DNA from 4 places in the Streptomyces sp. BPTC-684 genome. Region 3 is predicted to be linked to each of the others. Evidence: riboswitches for the same ligand, from Rfam matches in the RefSeq annotation. Region 3 holds a riboswitch; each other region holds the start of a gene.
The links. A riboswitch is a leader RNA that binds a small molecule or an ion and turns the genes downstream of it on or off. The one in region 3 is predicted to bind cobalamin.

Region 1 (4,202 bases), 3.8 Mb from region 3:
TCCAGCCCCCACAGAGCCTCCGTGAAGGCCCGCTCCTCGTCGACGAGCACCGAGCGCTGGCCGGGCAGCCCGGGGCCCATGTAGCCCATCTCGCGGCCGCCCATGGCGTTCGGCTGGCCGGTGAGCGAGAACGGGCCGCTGCCGGGGCGGCAGATCGCGCCGGTCGCCAGATGCAGGTTGACCAGGGCGTTGGTGTTCCAGGTGCCGTGCGTGGACTGGTTGAGCCCCATGGTCCAGCAGCTCATCCACTCCCCGGCCGCGCCGATCCACTGCGCCGCCGCGCGGATGTCGTCCTCGGGGATCCCGGTGATCTCCGCGACCGAGGCGGGCGGGTAGTCGGCCAGGAACTCGCCCATCGCCTCCCAGCCCTCGGTGTGCTCCGCGATGAAGGCGGGGTCGGTGTGCCCGTTCTCCTGGAACAGGTGCAGCAGGCCGTTGAGCAGCGCGAGATCCGTGCCCGGCTTGATCTGCAGGAAGAGGTCGGCCTTGGCGGCGGTCGCGGTGCGGCGCGGGTCGACGACGATCAGCTTCGCCCCGGCCTTGACGCGCTCCATCATCCTCAGAAAGAGGATGGGATGGCAGTCGGCCATGTTGGAGCCGATGACCAGGAAGACGTCTGCCTTCTCGAAGTCCTGGTACGAGCCGGGCGGCCCGTCCGCGCCGAGCGACAGCTTGTAGCCGCTGCCCGCACTGGCCATGCACAGCCGGGAGTTGGACTCGATCTGGTTGGTGCCGATGAACCCCTTGGCCAGCTTGTTGGCCAGATACTGCGCCTCCAGGCTCATCTGACCGGACACGTACAGCGCGACGGCGTCCGGCCCGTGCTCGTCGACGAGCGCCCGCAGCCTGCCCGCCGTCTCGGCGATCATCGCGTCGACCCCGGCGGGCACCGGCTCGGCTCCGCGCTCACCCCGTACCAGCGCGGTGGACAGGCGTCCGGGAGCGGCCAGCATGTCGGCCGTCGTCGCCCCCTTGGTGCACAGCCGGCCGGAGTTGGCGGGGTGCGCCTTGTCGCCGGAGGCCTTGAGCACCGTGCGCCGGCCGTCCGGCCCCATGGCGATGTCGAGGACCATCCCGCAGCCCACACCGCAGTACGAGCAGACCGTGCGCACCTGTTCGGTGGCGGCCCGCGTGGCCTGTGCGGTCAACGGGTGTCCCCTCTCGTCTCGGCCGGGATCCCTTGGGCTCCGACCGTACGAAATGCCCGTTACTTCGATGTCACGTGCGGCGATCACGAGTGGTTACGTCGGCCACACTAATCGCGCCCCGATGCTGTGAGCACCTGTGTGCGACTGCGGCACGCCTCCGATGTCGGACATCACGGGGCGTGCACGTCCGGTGTGAGGGGGCGGTCCGGCCCCGTGTCTGGGTAGGGTGGCGCTCGCAGCTGGTTCGCCCTGCCCGCCAGGCAGGCGCGTCGCAAGAGGGAACCCGGTGGGAATCCGGGACTGCCCCGCAGCGGTGAGCGGGAACGACCGCCGTCATACGCACTGGGCCCGGCCGGGTCTGGGAAGCGACGGCCAGTAGGTGTCCGCCGGGAGACCGGCAGGCGTGCCCGCGAGTCCGAAGACCTGCCCGTTGCCCGTGCGCGACCGACCGCGCGCGGAGATCTTGGTGACCTCGTGGGCGGGTCGGCGGGACAAGAGGCGGTTCGAGCGCGGGCACCGTTCCGCGTAGGCCGCCCTGTCTGTCATCCCTTCGCGCCCACGACCCGTACCGGGGTCGATTTCGGGACATTCTCGCGAAGGAGAGTTTCGTGACCAGCAAGTCCGCAGCCGCGGCGGCACGGGCCACCGTGTACGGCTACCCCCGCCAGGGCCCCGACCGGGAACTCAAGAAGGCCGTCGAGGGCTACTGGAAGGGCCGCGTCGGCGCCGACGCCCTCCGTGACACCGCCCGCGACCTGCGCCGCGCCAACTGGCGCCGGCTCGCGGAGGCGGGCGTCGACGAGGTGCCCACCGGTGACTTCTCGTACTACGACCACGTCCTCGACACCAGCGTGATGGTGGGGGCGATCCCCGACCGGCACCGCGCCGCCGTCGAGACCGACACGCTGGACGGCTACTTCGCCATGGCCCGCGGCACCCAGGACGTGGCGCCGCTGGAGATGACCAAGTGGTTCGACACCAACTACCACTACCTGGTCCCCGAACTCGGCCCGGGCACCGTCTTCACCGCCGACTCCGGCAAGCAGGTCGCCGAGCTCACCGAGGCGCTGGCGCTCGGCCTCGCGGCCCGGCCCGTCCTGGTCGGACCGGTCACCTACCTCCTCCTGGCCAAGCCCGCCCCCGGCGTCGACGCCGACTTCGAGCCGCTGGCCCTGCTGGAGCGGCTGCTGCCCGTGTACGCCGAGGTGCTCGCCGATCTGCGGGCGGCCGGCGCCCAGTGGGTGCAGCTCGACGAGCCCGCCCTCGTCCAGGACCGCACCCCCGCCGAACTGGACGCCGCCGCCCGCGCCTACCAAGCGCTCGGCGGCCTCACCGACCGCCCCAAGCTGCTGGTCGCCTCCTACTTCGACCGCCTCGGCGAGGCCCTGCCCGTCCTCGCCAAGGCGCCCGTGGAAGGCCTCGGCCTGGACTTCACGGGACCGGCCGCCGCCAACCTCGACGGCCTCGCGGCCGTCGGCGGGCTGCCCGGCAAGCGGCTGGTCGCGGGCGTCGTCGACGGCCGCAACATCTGGATCAACGACTACGAGAAGTCCCTCGCCACCCTCGGCACGCTCCTCGGCCTCGCCGGCACCGTCGACGTGGCACCGTCCTGCTCACTGCTGCACGTCCCGCTCGACGCGACGGCCGAACGCGACATCGACCCGCAGATCGCCCGCTGGCTCGCCTTCGCCCACCAGAAGACCGCCGAGACCGTGACGCTGGCCCGCGGCCTCACCAGCGGCACCGGCGCCATCGCCGCCGAACTCGCCGCCAACCGCGCCGACCTGGCCTCGCGCGCCGGCTCCGCCCTCACCCACGACCCGGCGGTACGCGCGCGTACGTCGACGGTCACCGAGGCGGACGGCCGCCGCTCCCAGCCGTACGGCGAACGCGCACCGGCCCAGCGCGCCCGCCTGCGACTGCCTCTGCTGCCCACGACCACCATCGGGTCGTTCCCGCAGACCACCGAGGTGCGCTCCGCCCGCGCCGACCTGCGCGCCGGACGCGTCGACACCGCGGGCTACGAGGAGCGCATCAAGGCCGAGATCCGCGAGGTCGTCGCCTTCCAGGAGAAGGCGGGCATCGACGTCCTCGTCCACGGCGAGGCCGAACGCAACGACATGGTGCAGTACTTCGCCGAGCAGCTGACCGGCTACCTCGCCACCCAGCACGGCTGGGTCCAGTCGTACGGCACGCGCTACGTCCGCCCGCCGGTCCTGGCCGGCGACATCTCCCGGCCGAAGCCGATGACGGTGCGCTGGACCGCCTACGCCCAGTCGCTCACCGACCGCCCCGTCAAGGGCATGCTCACCGGACCGGTCACCATGCTGGCCTGGTCGTTCGTCCGCGACGACCAGCCGCTCGCCGAGACCGCCCGCCAGGTGGCGCTCGCCCTGCGCGACGAGGTCGACGACCTGGAAACGGCGGGCACTTCGGTCATCCAGGTCGACGAGCCCGCCCTGCGCGAGACGCTGCCGCTGCGCGCCGCGGACCGCGCGGCCTATCTGGACTGGGCCACGGAATCGTTCCGCCTGACCACCGCGGGCGTACGTCCCGACACCCAGATCCACACCCACATGTGCTACGCCGAGTTCGGTGACATCCTCCAGGCCATCGACGACCTCGACGCCGACGTCATCAGCCTGGAGGCGGCCCGCTCGCACATGCGGGTGGCCGACGAGCTCGCCGCCGCGGGCTATCCGCGCGAGGTGGGGCCTGGTGTCTACGACATCCACTCGCCGCGCGTACCGAGCGCCGAGGAGGCGGCCGCACTGCTGCGCAAGGGGCTTGCGGCCATCGCGCCGGAACGGCTCTGGGTCAACCCCGACTGCGGGCTGAAGACCCGCGGCTGGACCGAGACGAGGCAGTCCCTGGAGAACCTCGTCGAGGCCGCCCGGACGATCAGGACGCAGGTGCGGCAGGGGGCTTGACACGGCCGGGGTGTTCGGGCACGCGCGCGTGCCCGAACACCCCGGGACCCATCCGGCCCGCTACACGTCGGCCATCTGCGGCATCTCGCCCTGTGTCGTCTGCAGGTCGATCACCGAGAACGAC
Region 2 (4,202 bases), 2.9 Mb from region 3:
TACGCGAAGGCCGACCCGGCCCTCGCCGGGATCCCGTTCTTCTACTGGTACCAGATGCTGTGGGTGGTCATCTCGACTGCGCTCACGATGCTCGCGTACAAGCTGTGGCAGCACGACCAGCAGGGCCGCAAGGCGGGTGAGGGCAAGTGACTCTCGCAGCCAACGACGGGGTGAACGGCGTCGCGCTCGGCGTCTTCATCTTCTTCTTCCTGGCCGTCACGGTCATCGGCTTCATGGCCGCCCGCTGGCGCCGCGCCGAGAACGAGCAGAGCCTCGACGAATGGGGGCTCGGCGGCCGCTCGTTCGGCACCTGGGTCACCTGGTTCCTGCTGGGCGGCGACCTCTACACGGCGTACACGTTCGTCGCGGTTCCGGCGGCGGTGTACGCGGCGGGCGCGGCCGGGTTCTTCGCCGTGCCGTACACGATCCTCGTCTATCCGCTGATCTTCACGTTCCTGCCCCGGCTCTGGTCGGTCTCGCACAAGCACGGCTATGTGACGACGTCCGACTTCGTGCGCGCCGGTTCGGCTCCAAGGGCCTCTCGCTCGCGGTCGCGGTCACCGGCATCCTCGCCACGATGCCGTACATCGCGCTCCAGCTGGTCGGCATCCAGGCGGTGCTCGACGTGATGGGCATCGGCGGGTCGGGCAACTGGTTCGCCAAGGACCTGCCGCTGCTGATCGCGTTCGCGGTGCTCGCCGCGTACACGTACTCGTCGGGTCTGCGCGCCCCCGCGCTGATCGCGTTCGTGAAGGACACGCTGATCTACATCGTCATCCTGGTGGCGATCATCTACATCCCGATCAAGCTGGGCGGCTTCGACGACATCTTCGCGGCGGCCCGGCACAAGTTCGAGACGCCCAACGCGCCCGGGAAGCCCACGGGCGCGCTCGTGCCCCCGAGGCCGGGCAGTGGACGTACGCCACGCTCGCCCTCGGCTCGGCGCTCGCGCTCTTCATGTACCCGCACTCGATCACGGCGACCCTCTCCTCCCGCAGCCGCAACGTCATCCGCCGCAACACCACGATCCTGCCGCTGTACTCGCTGATGCTGGGCCTGCTCGCGCTGCTCGGCTTCATGGCGATCGCGGCCGGGGTCAAGGTCAAGAACGGCCAGCTGGCGATCCCGCAGCTGTTCGAGGACATGTTCCCGGACTGGTTCGCGGGCGTGGCGTTCGCCGCCATCGGCATCGGCGCGCTCGTCCCGGCGGCGATCATGTCGATCGCGGCCGCGAACCTCTTCACCCGCAACATCTACAAGGACTTCCTCAAGCCGAACGCCACGCCGGCGCAGGAGACCAAGGTCTCCAAGCTGGTCTCGCTCCTGGTGAAGGTGGGCGCGCTGGTCTTCGTCCTGACGATGGACAAGACGGTCGTGATCAACTTCCAGCTGCTCGGCGGCATCTGGATCCTGCAGACCTTCCCGGCCCTGGTGGGCGGTCTGTTCACCCGCTGGTTCCACCGCTGGGCGCTGCTCGCGGGCTGGGCGGTGGGCATGGCGTACGGCACGCTCGCCGCGTACGGGGTCGCCTCGCCCACCCAGAAGCACTTCGGCGGCAGCTCCAAGGAGATCCCCGGCATCGGTGAGATCGGCTACATCGGCCTCACCGCGTTCCTCCTGAACGTCGCCACCACCGTCGTCCTCACGGTCGTCCTGCGAGCCGTGAAGGCCCTCGACGGCGTCGACGAGACGTCCCCGGAGGACTACACGGCGGACGCGGGCGACCCGGGCGTACAGACGAAACTCCCGGCGGCGACACACTGACGCAAGCCGCAGAAAAACCGGCCGCCGGTGAAACCCGGCGGCCCGTTCCTGGGGAATGCCCACGACCGCCAGAAGGTTCGGTCTACGGCGCTCCCAACCCCCTTGAGGGCGCGGGGGTGTGACATGTGCGGCTCCGCCGCGTGGGCGCGACCAGCCCAAGACGGCCCGCAGTCAACCGACTACCCAGCAACACAACATGTGGGGGCACCACACAGCCCGGCACAAGATGTATGCTCGTGCTCGCTGTCGCCGCAGGGGAATCCGGTGCAAATCCGGAACTGTCCCGCAACGGTGTACTCGTACGCATTTGCGTACCTGGTCAGTCCGAGGACCTGCCGACAGCGCGCCCTGGCCGTCCGGCCCGGGTGCCAGACGTCCAGGCCTCGCGGAATGGGCAGTGGACGCGGCGTACCCCCGAGGGGGTGTGTCCGTGTGCCCGCACCTCCCCAAGGCCCCGTGCCGAGCGAGTGCCCCCACGTGACCATCGCCCCTGCGGATCCCGCCTCAGCGATCGCCGAAGAGCCGGCCGATGCCCCCGGGACCGCCCTGCTGCGGACCCTGACCGACCTCACCGCCGATCTGCCGGACACCGACCCCGGCCGTGTCGCCGCCGCCGCGCTGCGCGGCCGCAACGCGCGCTCGGACGAGGCGGAGCTGCGTGGGCTCGCCACCGAGGTCGCCGCCGGTCTGATCTCCGAGGACCCGGCGTACTCCCGCCTCGCCGCCCGGCTGCTGACGCTCACGATCGCCGAGGAGGCCGCGACCCAGGGCTCGGTCTCGTTCTCCGAGTCGGTCGAGGTCGGCCACCGCGAGGGCCTGATCGCGGACCGCACCGCCGACTTCGTACGGCTGCACGCGGCCCGCCTGGACGCGCTGGTGGCGGACTCCCTCGCGGACGGCGCCGACGACCGCTTCGGCTACTTCGGCCTGCGCACGCTCTACTCGCGCTACCTGCTGCGGCACCCGATCACCCGCATGGTCATCGAGACCCCGCAGCACTTCATGCTCCGGGTCGCGGCGGGCCTGGCCGAGGACGACTCGGTGCGCGCGCTCGACGAGGTCGCCTCGCTGTACGGCCTGATGAGCCGCCTCGACTACCTGCCGTCCTCCCCCACGCTCTTCAACTCCGGCACCCGCCACCCGCAGATGTCCAGCTGCTACCTGCTGGACTCGCCGCTGGACGAGCTGGACTCGATCTACGACCGCTACCACCAGGTGGCCCGCCTGTCGAAGCACGCGGGCGGCATCGGCCTCTCGTACTCCCGCATCCGCTCGCGCGGCTCGCTCATCCGGGGCACCAACGGCCACTCCAACGGCATCGTCCCGTTCCTGAAGACGCTGGACGCCTCGGTCGCGGCCGTCAACCAGGGCGGGCGGCGCAAGGGCGCGGCGGCGGTCTACCTGGAGACCTGGCACTCCGACATCGAGGAGTTCCTGGAGCTGCGCGACAACACCGGTGAGGACGCCCGGCGTACGCACAACCTGAACCTGGCGCACTGGATCCTGGACGAGTTCATGCGCCGCGTGGACGCGGACGGCACCTGGTCGCTGTTCTCCCCGCCGACGTGCCCGAGCTGGTCGACCTGTGGGGCGACGAGTTCGACGCCGCCTACCGCAAGGCCGAGGCGGCCGGTCTCGCCCAGAAGACCATCCCGGCCCGGGACCTGTACGGCCGGATGATGCGCACCCTGGCGCAGACCGGCAACGGCTGGATGACCTTCAAGGACGCCTCCAACCGCACCGCCAACCAGACGGCGGAGCCGGGCCACACGGTCCACTCCTCCAACCTCTGCACCGAGATCCTCGAGGTCACGGACGACGGCGAGACGGCCGTCTGCAACCTCGGCTCGGTCAACCTCGGCGCCTTCGTCCTCGCCTCCGGCGAGATCGACTGGAAGCGCCTGGACGAGACCGTCCGTACGGCCGTGACCTTCCTGGACCGGGTCGTCGACATCAACTTCTACCCGACCGAGCAGGCCGGCCGCTCCAACGCCAAGTGGCGTCCGGTGGGCCTGGGCGCGATGGGCCTCCAGGACGTCTTCTTCAAGCTGCGCCTGCCCTTCGACTCCCCGAGGCGAAGGCGCTCTCCACCAAGCTCGCCGAGCGCATCATGCTCACGGCGTACGAGGCGTCCCGCGACCTCGCCGAGCGCTCGGGCCCGCTGCCCGCGTGGGACAAGACCCGTGCCGCGCGCGGCGTGCTGCACCCCGACCACTACGACGTCGAGCTGAACTGGCCGGAGCGCTGGGCGGCGCTGCGCGAGCGGATCGCCTCGGTGGGCATGCGCAACTCGCTGCTGCTCGCGATCGCCCCGACCGCGACCATCGCGTCCATCGCCGGTGTCTACGAGTGCATCGAGCCGCAGGTCTCCAACCTGTTCAAGCGCGAGACGCTGTCGGGTGAGTTCCTCCAGGTCAACGGCTACCTGGTGGAGGACC
Region 3 (4,202 bases):
GGGTCTCGGCGGTGGACAGCAGCGGCCCCAGGCTCTGCTCAACCGGTCGAGCTCGCCCTTGACCCGTACGAGGTCGTCCTTGGCCTTGGTCAGCTCGCCCCGGGCCCGCGAGGCCACCGAGGCGTCCAGGTCGTCGCGGTCCAGGTCGTGCGCGTCGACCGCGGTGATGTAGTCGTTGCTGACCTCGTCGATCCGCCGGCCGAGCGCCGCGAAGTCGTCCACGGCCTTGCGGCGCGCGGCGAGCTGTCCACGGCGGTGATCGTCTCGATGGAGATCCGCAGGTCCCGCTGGGCGGTGTCCAGCTCGTAGAAGGCGGCGGCGCCGCGTCCTTGGCCGCCTGCGCGTCGGCCCGCACGCTCTCGCCGCGCCCGCCGAACCAGCGCCGCGTCCCGCCTCCGGCGAACGCCCCGGGCAGCAGCGCGGCCCCGAGCACCAGCGGCAGCGCGACGAGCGCGAGCGCGTCCGCGAGGGCCCGCCGCCCCCGGCCGCCCGCACTCCGACACCGGGGACGATGGCACCCGCTCTGCTGTACGGCCGCGCGTGTGTCGCCGTCACATCCTCTCCCGTGCCGTGTCCGCCTGCCGGTTCATTCTCCCACCAGGTAGTGACGAACACACCGGCCGATTAGTTCGCACCGCCCCGCCGACCTGACCCGCCCGGCCCGCCGCCGCGAACGGGTTTGCAGCCCTGCCCCGGGGGCCATGTACGCTGTTCCCTCATCCACGGATGTGCCACGGGCGTGTAGCTCAGGGGTAGAGCGCTGCTCTTACAAAGCAGATGTCGGCGGTTCGAAACCGTCCATGCCCACACGTGGTGAAGGCCCCCGCCGATCAGGTGGGGGCCTTCGTCCGACCGCGCCCCTCCGCCGGGCGCCCGCACCGCAGGTTCCAGCGGCCCGCGCGGCCCGAGAGTTCCGTCAGGGTCAGCGGGGCCACGTCCAGGCGCCAGAAGGACGCGGGCGGCAGGGCCAGGGCGTGGGTCACGGCCGCGCGGACCACCGCCGGGGAGGCGACCGCGAGGATCCGGCCGCCCACCGCGGGCAGCGTGTCCAGCCACGCGCCCACGCGCGACGAGCGCGAGCAGGCTCTCCCCGCCGTGCGGCGCCGCCCCGGGATCGGTGAGCCACGCCCGTACCCCCGAGGGATCCGCCGTGCTCAGCTCGTCCAGGCGCCGCCCCCGCCACCGGCCCAGATCCCAGTCGGCCAGGGCCGGTTCGTCGCACGTGGGCAGGCTGTCCGCCAACTCGTAGAGCGAGGAGGGCGGTTTCAGACGGCGGGCCGGTACCGGAAGCGCCGCCGCCGCGTCCTTGACCCTGCGGACCGCGTCCTCGTCCGGGCGGTCGCGTCGTCGCCGACTCTCGCCTCGCGCGCGTAGCGGTCGGCCGGGGGTGAGATCAACATCACGCGTACGGTCATGGGCCAAGCAGAGCACGGCCGTTCGCGCACTTCGCGCGGGGTTGTGCACCCGCACGCCGTAGCGGCGCGGTCCCTCACGCGGTACGGTCTCGTCGACATAAAGACGGTGTGAAGGAAGCCCGGTGAGATTCCGGCACGGTCGCGCCACTGTGAACCCGGCGAGCGCCCTCAACAGGGAGCGAAGACGGGGAAGTCAGACCCACCACCGTCGACAAAGGCACCAATGACCGGGACGCGTGTTCCCCAGGAGGTTCTGCCGTGGCTATCTCCGCCGCCCCTGCGCCCAGCGCAGAAGCAATGCCGGCCATCACTCCCATATCGCTCAAGGCGATCGCTCCCTGGGCGCTCTTCTTCGGCATCCTCATGCTCGTCCTGCTGTACTTCGTCGGCGCCGAGCAGGGCGCGACCAGCCTCCTGTCCGGCGAGGACGTCCACGAGTGGGTCCACGACGGACGCCACCTGCTCGGCTTCCCCTGCCACTGAGACCAGGGGTACCGACTCGTGAACTCCCTGTCCGTCAGAGCCCTGCTGGTGCGGGGCATGCTCGCCGGCCTCGCCGCGGGCCTCCTGGCACTCGTCGTGGCGTACGTCCTGGGCGAGCCCCGGGTGGACGCGGCCATCGACTTCGAGGACGCGCACGCGCACGAACACGGCGAAGAGGTGTTCAGCCGCACCCTGCAGTCCACCGGCGGCCTCGCCACCGGTGTGCTCGTGTTCGGCGTGGCCATCGGCGGCATCGCGGCGCTCGCGTTCTGCGTCGCGCTCGGCCGGATCGGCCGGTTCGGGCCGCGCGCCACGGCGGCGCTCGTCTCGCTCGGCGCGCTCCTGACCGTCTACGTCGTCCTGTTCCTGAAGTACCCGGCGAACCCGCCGTCCGTCGGTGACCCCGACACGATCGGCAAACGCACCGCCCTGTACTTCCTGATGATCGCGCTGAGCGTGCTGCTCGCCGTCGCCGCGGTGATCCTCGGCAAGCGGCTCGCGCCCCGCCTCGGCAACTGGAACGCGACCGTCGCCGCCTCGCCGCCTTCCTGGTCGCGGTCGGGCTCGCGTACGCGTTCCTGCCCGCCGTCAACGAGTTGCCGAAGGACTTCCCGGCGATGCTGCTCTGGAAGTTCCGCCCGGCCGCCCTCGCCATCCAGGTCACGCTGTGGGCCGGCTTCGGGCTGGTCTTCGGCTACCTCGCCGAACGGCTCCTGGTGCCCTAGTCGCCGCGGCCGAGGCCCGGGTGTGGGCGTCGACAGCGCCGCGGCCGCCCACCGACGGCGGCAGCACGCGAGGGCCCCGGACCGAAGTCGGTCCGGGGCCCTCGTGCGTGGGTCGTGCTCGGTGCGCTGTTTCGGTGGCGCTCGATCGGTCAGGGGCGGCGCAGGGAGAACAGACGGCTCTGCCGCTCCCTGCGGTAGCGCTGCTCCCACCGGTCCATCCGGTCCCGGCGGGCGCGGTAGGCCTGGTAGTCCGTGTCCGTGCCACGGCCGGCTCCGCCGGCTCCGGACGAGCCGCCGGACGGTGCCGTGGAGCGGCCACGGCGTGGGGCGCTGAAGAGTACGGCCACCACGGCGACGCAGAACACTATGCCGCCGAGACTGAAGCCGAAGCCGTACAGGACCAGCGCCAGGACGAGCAGTAACAGGATCATGGCGTGTTCCTCTAGGGACGGTTCCGGGGGCTCCCCTGGCCCCCGGCCCTCCAAGTTACTCCGGTACAGCGGGAGTTGGCCTCCGAGTTGCATACCGGCCAACGCCTCGCAAGCCCCTACAGTCCGCGCAGCCGTTCCATCTCCCGGCGGTCCCGCTTGGTCGGCCGGCCCATGCCCCGGTCGCGCACCCCGGCCGCGAGCACGTCCGAGCGGGCGGGCGGCGGCGGGCTGTTGTCGACATAGGTCTCGGCGGCGATCGCCGCGCCCACCCGCTTGCGGATGACTTTCGCGACGATGACGATCCGCTCCCGCCCCTCCAGGCGCAGCCGCACCTCGTCGCCCACCTTCACGGTGTGCGCGGGTTTGACGCGCTCGCCGTTGAGCTGGACGTGTCCGGCGCGGCACGCCGTCGCCGCCATGGAACGCGTCTTGGTGAGCCGTACGGACCAGATCCAGCTGTCGAGCCGCACGGGCCCCGAGGGCCCTGCCGGTGCCGTCGGCCCCCTGGGCCCCTGTGCCTTCGCCTCGTCCGCTGCCGCCATGCCCCGACTCTACCGAGGCCGTTGTCAGTGGTACCCGTCACACTTGAGGCATGTGCAGAAGCATCAAGACGCTCGGCCGCCGGCCCTCCCCGAGGAGGCCATCGACGAGGAGACCCGCGCGGCGGCTCTCCAGTACGTGCGCAAGGTGTCCGGCTTCCGGGCGCCCGCCGCGCACAACCGTGAGGTCTTCGACCGGGCGGTGGACGAGATAGCGCGGGCCACGGCCGAGCTGCTCGAAGGCCTGGAGATACGGGGAGTGCCGGTCAGGACACCGGCGTAGCCGCACCCGTCCGCAGGGCGCGGGCGGCGCGGTCCGTGCGTCAGGCCGGGGCCGGCCGCCGCGGCCTGGGCCGGGCGGCGCATGACGTAGGCGGCGAGGAGCCCGCCGCGAACAGGGCGAGGACGGAGATGCCCGTGCCGAGCCAGGTCGCGCCGAGCCAGCGCCCGCCGAAGTAGCCGAGGCCGACGCTGTAGCCCGCCCAGACCACCCCGGCGAGGGCGGACCACGGCAGGAACTCCTTGGGGTGCGGTGCGCCGCACCCGCGCCGAGCGAGACGACGGACCGGCCCGCCGGGGCGAACCGGGCGATGACGACGAGCGCGCCGC
Region 4 (4,202 bases), 580 kb from region 3:
CCATTCCAACGCCCGGACCGTGCCCCGGGTTCCCGGCACGACGACCAGATCCGCGTCGGCCAGCTCCTCGGGCCGGTCCACGAACCGTACGATCACGCCCGGTTCGGCGGCGAGGGCGTCCACGTCCGTGAAGTTGGACATCAGCGGGACGGCGCAGACCGCGACCCGCAGCACGTCCTCGCCCACCGGCGGCGCCACCACGGACTCGCGCACGGCGCCGCGCAGGGAGACCCGCAGGCCGTCCTCCTCGTCGATGCCGAGGCCGTGCGCGAACGGCAGGATCCCGTACGTGTGGCGCCCGGTGAGCCCGCGCAGCATGTCGATGCCCGGTTCGAGGAGCGAGACGTCGCCCCGGAACTTGTTGACGATGTACCCGGCGACCAGCGCCTGGTCCTCGGGGCTCAGCAGCGCCGTCGTACCGAAGAACGAGGCGAACACCCCGCCCCGGTCGATGTCGCCGACCACCACCACCGGAAGCTTCGCGGCGCGCGCGATGCCCATGTTGACGATGTCGGTACGCCGCAGGTTGATCTCGGCCGGACTGCCCGCCCCCTCGCAGATCACGGCGTCATATGTGCCCCGCAGCCGCTCCAGACAGTCCACGACGGTGCCGAGAAGGGCCTCCTGGCGCCCGCCGTGGTAGCCGCTGGCGCTCAGTTCGCCCACCGGCCTGCCCATCAGTACGACCTGGCTCGACCGGTCGCTCCCCGGCTTGAGCAGCACGGGGTTCATCAGCGCGGACGGCTCGACGCGCGCCGCCTGCGCCTGCATCGCCTGCGCCCGCCCGATCTCGGCGCCCTCGCGCGTGACGAACGAGTTGAGGGACATGTTCTGCCCCTTGAACGGCGCGACCTTCACGCCCTGGCGCACCAGCCACCGGCAGATCCCGGCGGTGACGACGCTCTTCCCGGCATCCGACGTGGTGCCCGCGACCAGCAGTCCGCCGCTCATGTACGTACCTTCCTCACCGCGATCGCCGCGCCCAGCGCCAGCCAGCCCACCCGGCGCGACAGCCGCACCGCCCGCTCGATGTCCGGGACCTCCACCGCCCGGCCGCCCCCGTTCAGGACGGGCCGGTGCTCGACGCGGCCGCCGTACGAGAGGGTGCCGCCGAGCCGTACGCCCAGCGCGCCCGCGAACGACGCCTCCACCGGACCCGCGTTGGGGCTCGGGTGCTTGCGGGCGTCGTCGCGCCACGCGCGCGTGGCGGCGCGCGGATCGCCTCCGGCGGCCACCGCGAGTGCGGCGGTGAGCCGGGCGCCCGGCCAGCCCGCCACGTCGTCCAGGCGCGCCGAGGCCCACCCGTACCGCAGATGGCGCGGCGAGCGGTGGCCGACCATCGCGTCCAGCGTGTTGACCGCACGGAACGCGACCAGTCCCGGCACTCCCGCGAGCGCCCCCCACACCAGCGCGCCGACCACGGCGTCGGAGGTGTTCTCGGCGACGGACTCGACGACCGCGCGCGCGATGCCGGGCGCGTCCAGGGACTGCGGGTCGCGCCCGCACAGGTGCGGCAGGCGCGCGCGGGCCGCCTCGACGTCCCCGGCAGCGAGGGCGGCGCCGATCGCCCGGGCCTCCCGGCCCAGCGAAGTGCCGCCCACGACGGCCCAGGTGGCGGCCGCGGTCAGGGCGACGGACGCGGCGGGACGCTCGCGTACCGCGCGCGTGGCGAGCAGTGCGGCGCCCGCGGCGCCTCCGGCGCACACGGCGGTGTGCAGCGCGCCCCAGCCCCGGTGGTCGCGCCACAGCGCGCGCTCCACGGCGGCCGCGGCACGGCCGAACGCGGCGACCGGGTGCCCGCGGCGGGGGTCGCCGAGGAGGAGGTCGCCGAGGAGACCGGCGGTGGCGCCGTACGCGAAAGTGCGATCGGCACGCATGGGATCAGCCCGCCGCAACGCCGTGAAGGGCTCTGGTACTTCCGGGGGGTGCCGGCAACAGGCAGGCGCGCATGGCGGTATGTCCTCACTCAGGGTGTCCGCGCCCTGGTACGACGTCGACCGGCGGTGAGAGTTCCTGGCTCACGGGGATGATTCCCCGATGACAGTGGCGGGACCGCGCCGGATTCGCACCGGCTTCCTCTTCTGCCGCCGTAATGGCTCGGGCAGTCCACCACGCCCGGGAACGCCCGTCAACTCGCTGCTGACCTGCGACGGGAGAGTGTGCCCAGGCACACAGAGAACCGCCCTCCGGCGGGGCCGGAGGGCGGTTCTGGGGTGGGTGCGGTACTGCTCGCGCGCTACTTGCCGACGATCAGATTGATGCCGTACGCGACGGCCGCCGCGCAGAGCGCGAAGCAGAGGTAGGCGGTGGTGCGGGCCACGACGACGTTGCCCTTGCCGGCCGCGGCCGACTGCTGCTTGCTGAGGCCGACGATCCCGACGGTGAACAGGCCCACCAGGCCGACGGTGACGATGAGGCTGACACCGAAGACGGTGCCGAGAGCTGCCCAGTCGATGTGCATGACGATTCCTTCGGTGTGCGCGGCCGGGTCAGACGGTGGCCGGGCGGGCCGGGTCGGCGGGGGCCACCGGGGCCGGCGCCGGGATGGTGGCCGTCAGATCGGCGGCCACGGCGGCGACGGTGGGCGGCGGGGTGACGGCGGCGATCGCGGTGGTCACGACGCCCGCGGGCTCGGCCGGGGACTCGGCCGGGGCGGCGGTGGCGGTGACGTCGTTGTGGTCGACCGGCTCGCGGCGCGACAGCTTCCAGATGAAGCCGGAGCCCGCGATCAGCAGGATCGCCACGAGGACGACGCCCCAGGTGCCCTGGCCGGTCAGGAACTCGGCGCCGGCGCCGACCAGACCCGCGGCGGGCAGGGTCAGGCCCCAGGCGATGAACATGCGGGTCGCGGTGGACCAGCGGACCACACCGCCCTTGCGGCCGAGGCCGGCGCCCATGACGGAGCCGGAGCAGACCTGGGTGGTGGAGAGCGAGAAGCCGAGGTGCGAGGAGGCCAGGATGACGGTCGCGGCACCGGACTGGGCGGCGAAGCCCTGCGGCGGCGCCAGCTCGGTCAGGCCCTTGCCCATGGTGCGGATGATGCGCCAGCCGCCGAGGTAGGTGCCCATGGCGATGGCCATGCCGGCCGAGACGATGACCCACATCGGAGGGTTGGCGCCCGGGTGCAGCACACCGCCGGTGACCAGGGCGAGCGTGATGATGCCCATGGTCTTCTGCGCGTCGTTGGTGCCGTGGGCGAGCGAGACGAGACCGGCGGAGGCGATCTGCCCGGCCCGGTAGCCCTTGGCGGTGGCCTTCTCGGCAGCCGGGTCGACGTTTCGGTTGATCCGGTACGTCAGACGCGTGGCCAGCATCGAGGCGACGCCCGCGACGATCGGGGCGGCGACGGCGGGGAGCAGCACCTTGGTGACGACGGTCGAGCCGTTCACCGAGGACCAGCCGGCCGACATCACGGCCGCGCCGATCAGACCGCCGAACAGCGCGTGGGACGAGCTGGACGGCAGGCCGAGCAGCCAGGTCACCAGGTTCCAGAGGATGGCGCCGACGAGCGCCGCGAAGATGACCTCTGTTCTGATGCCCTTTTCGTTGATGATCCCGCCGGAGATCGTCTTGGCGACCTCCACCGACAGGAACGCGCCGACCAGGTTGAGCGCGGCGGACATGGCGACCGCGGCTTTGGGCTTCAGGGCGCCGGTCGAGATGGTCGTGGCCATCGCGTTGGCGGTGTCATGGAAACCGTTCGTGAAATCGAACACTAGAGCTGTCACGACCACAATGGCGAGCAGCAGCGTGATGTGTTCCATTTACCCAGGCAATCGTTCGACGTCAGTGGCTGGACGAACGTAAGTAACCTGGATGAACGGAAGGTGAACTGGGTCGGGCGTCACGGTGTATCTGACCGGTTTCTGGTGCGGTCAGGCCCTGACGAACCCCTATATACCGGCCATAGAGCCCATTGAAGAGATTCTGCTCACTCCGCCGCCCTCGGCGCGGAGCCTGCGAGGATCACTTTCATGGGAGAGCCGAACGACTCAGCGGCGATCGCCGCGGCCTGGGCCGAGCTGACCGCCACCGCGCGCCGCACCGCCGAGGAAGGCCTGGTCGTGGGCACCTCGGGCAACGTCTCCGTACGCGTCGGGGACCTGGTCCTCGTCACCCCCACCGGGGTCCCCTACGACCGCCTAGGCCCCGCCGACACCGTCGCCGTCGACCTCACCGGCCACCAGGTGACCGGCACGCTG

Region 1: it holds a riboswitch for cobalamin, as region 3 does, so the genes downstream of both, metE (5-methyltetrahydropteroyltriglutamate--homocysteine S-methyltransferase) here and QIY60_RS19810 (CbtB-domain containing protein) in region 3, are expected to answer to the same signal.
Region 2: it holds a riboswitch for cobalamin, as region 3 does, so the genes downstream of both, QIY60_RS07175 (ribonucleoside-diphosphate reductase subunit alpha) here and QIY60_RS19810 (CbtB-domain containing protein) in region 3, are expected to answer to the same signal.
Region 4: it holds a riboswitch for cobalamin, as region 3 does, so the genes downstream of both, QIY60_RS22360 (cobalamin biosynthesis protein) here and QIY60_RS19810 (CbtB-domain containing protein) in region 3, are expected to answer to the same signal.

The regions. Positions count from the first base shown of each region.
Region 1 is NZ_CP124863.1:688,407-692,608, reverse strand. Features, by position in the region: gene QIY60_RS03060 (bifunctional nitrate reductase/sulfite reductase flavoprotein subunit alpha) at 1-1,148, opposite strand, end outside; cobalamin riboswitch at 1,422-1,573, shown strand; gene metE (5-methyltetrahydropteroyltriglutamate--homocysteine S-methyltransferase) at 1,757-4,078, shown strand; gene QIY60_RS03050 (VOC family protein) at 4,139-4,202, opposite strand, start outside.
Region 2 is NZ_CP124863.1:1,628,541-1,632,742, forward strand. Features, by position in the region: gene QIY60_RS07165 (DUF3311 domain-containing protein) at 1-150, shown strand, start outside; partial or broken gene QIY60_RS07170 (sodium:solute symporter family protein) at 171-1,764, shown strand; cobalamin riboswitch at 1,978-2,119, shown strand; partial or broken gene QIY60_RS07175 (ribonucleoside-diphosphate reductase subunit alpha) at 2,155-4,202, shown strand, end outside.
Region 3 is NZ_CP124863.1:4,487,711-4,491,912, forward strand. Features, by position in the region: partial or broken gene QIY60_RS19795 (hypothetical protein) at 1-442, opposite strand, end outside; tRNA gene QIY60_RS19800 (tRNA-Val) at 736-807, shown strand; partial or broken gene QIY60_RS19805 (histidine phosphatase family protein) at 831-1,415, opposite strand; cobalamin riboswitch at 1,483-1,640, shown strand; gene QIY60_RS19810 (CbtB-domain containing protein) at 1,713-1,898, shown strand; partial or broken gene QIY60_RS19815 (CbtA family protein) at 1,917-2,623, shown strand; gene QIY60_RS19820 (hypothetical protein) at 2,773-3,054, opposite strand; gene QIY60_RS19825 (RNA-binding S4 domain-containing protein) at 3,171-3,596, opposite strand; partial or broken gene QIY60_RS19830 (DUF2277 domain-containing protein) at 3,647-3,876, shown strand; partial or broken gene QIY60_RS19835 (VTT domain-containing protein) at 3,936-4,202, opposite strand, start outside.
Region 4 is NZ_CP124863.1:5,065,079-5,069,280, forward strand. Features, by position in the region: gene QIY60_RS22355 (cobyric acid synthase) at 1-951, opposite strand, end outside; gene QIY60_RS22360 (cobalamin biosynthesis protein) at 948-1,877, opposite strand; cobalamin riboswitch at 1,985-2,126, opposite strand; gene QIY60_RS22365 (hypothetical protein) at 2,237-2,461, opposite strand; gene QIY60_RS22370 (inorganic phosphate transporter) at 2,490-3,764, opposite strand; gene QIY60_RS22375 (class II aldolase/adducin family protein) at 3,975-4,202, shown strand, end outside.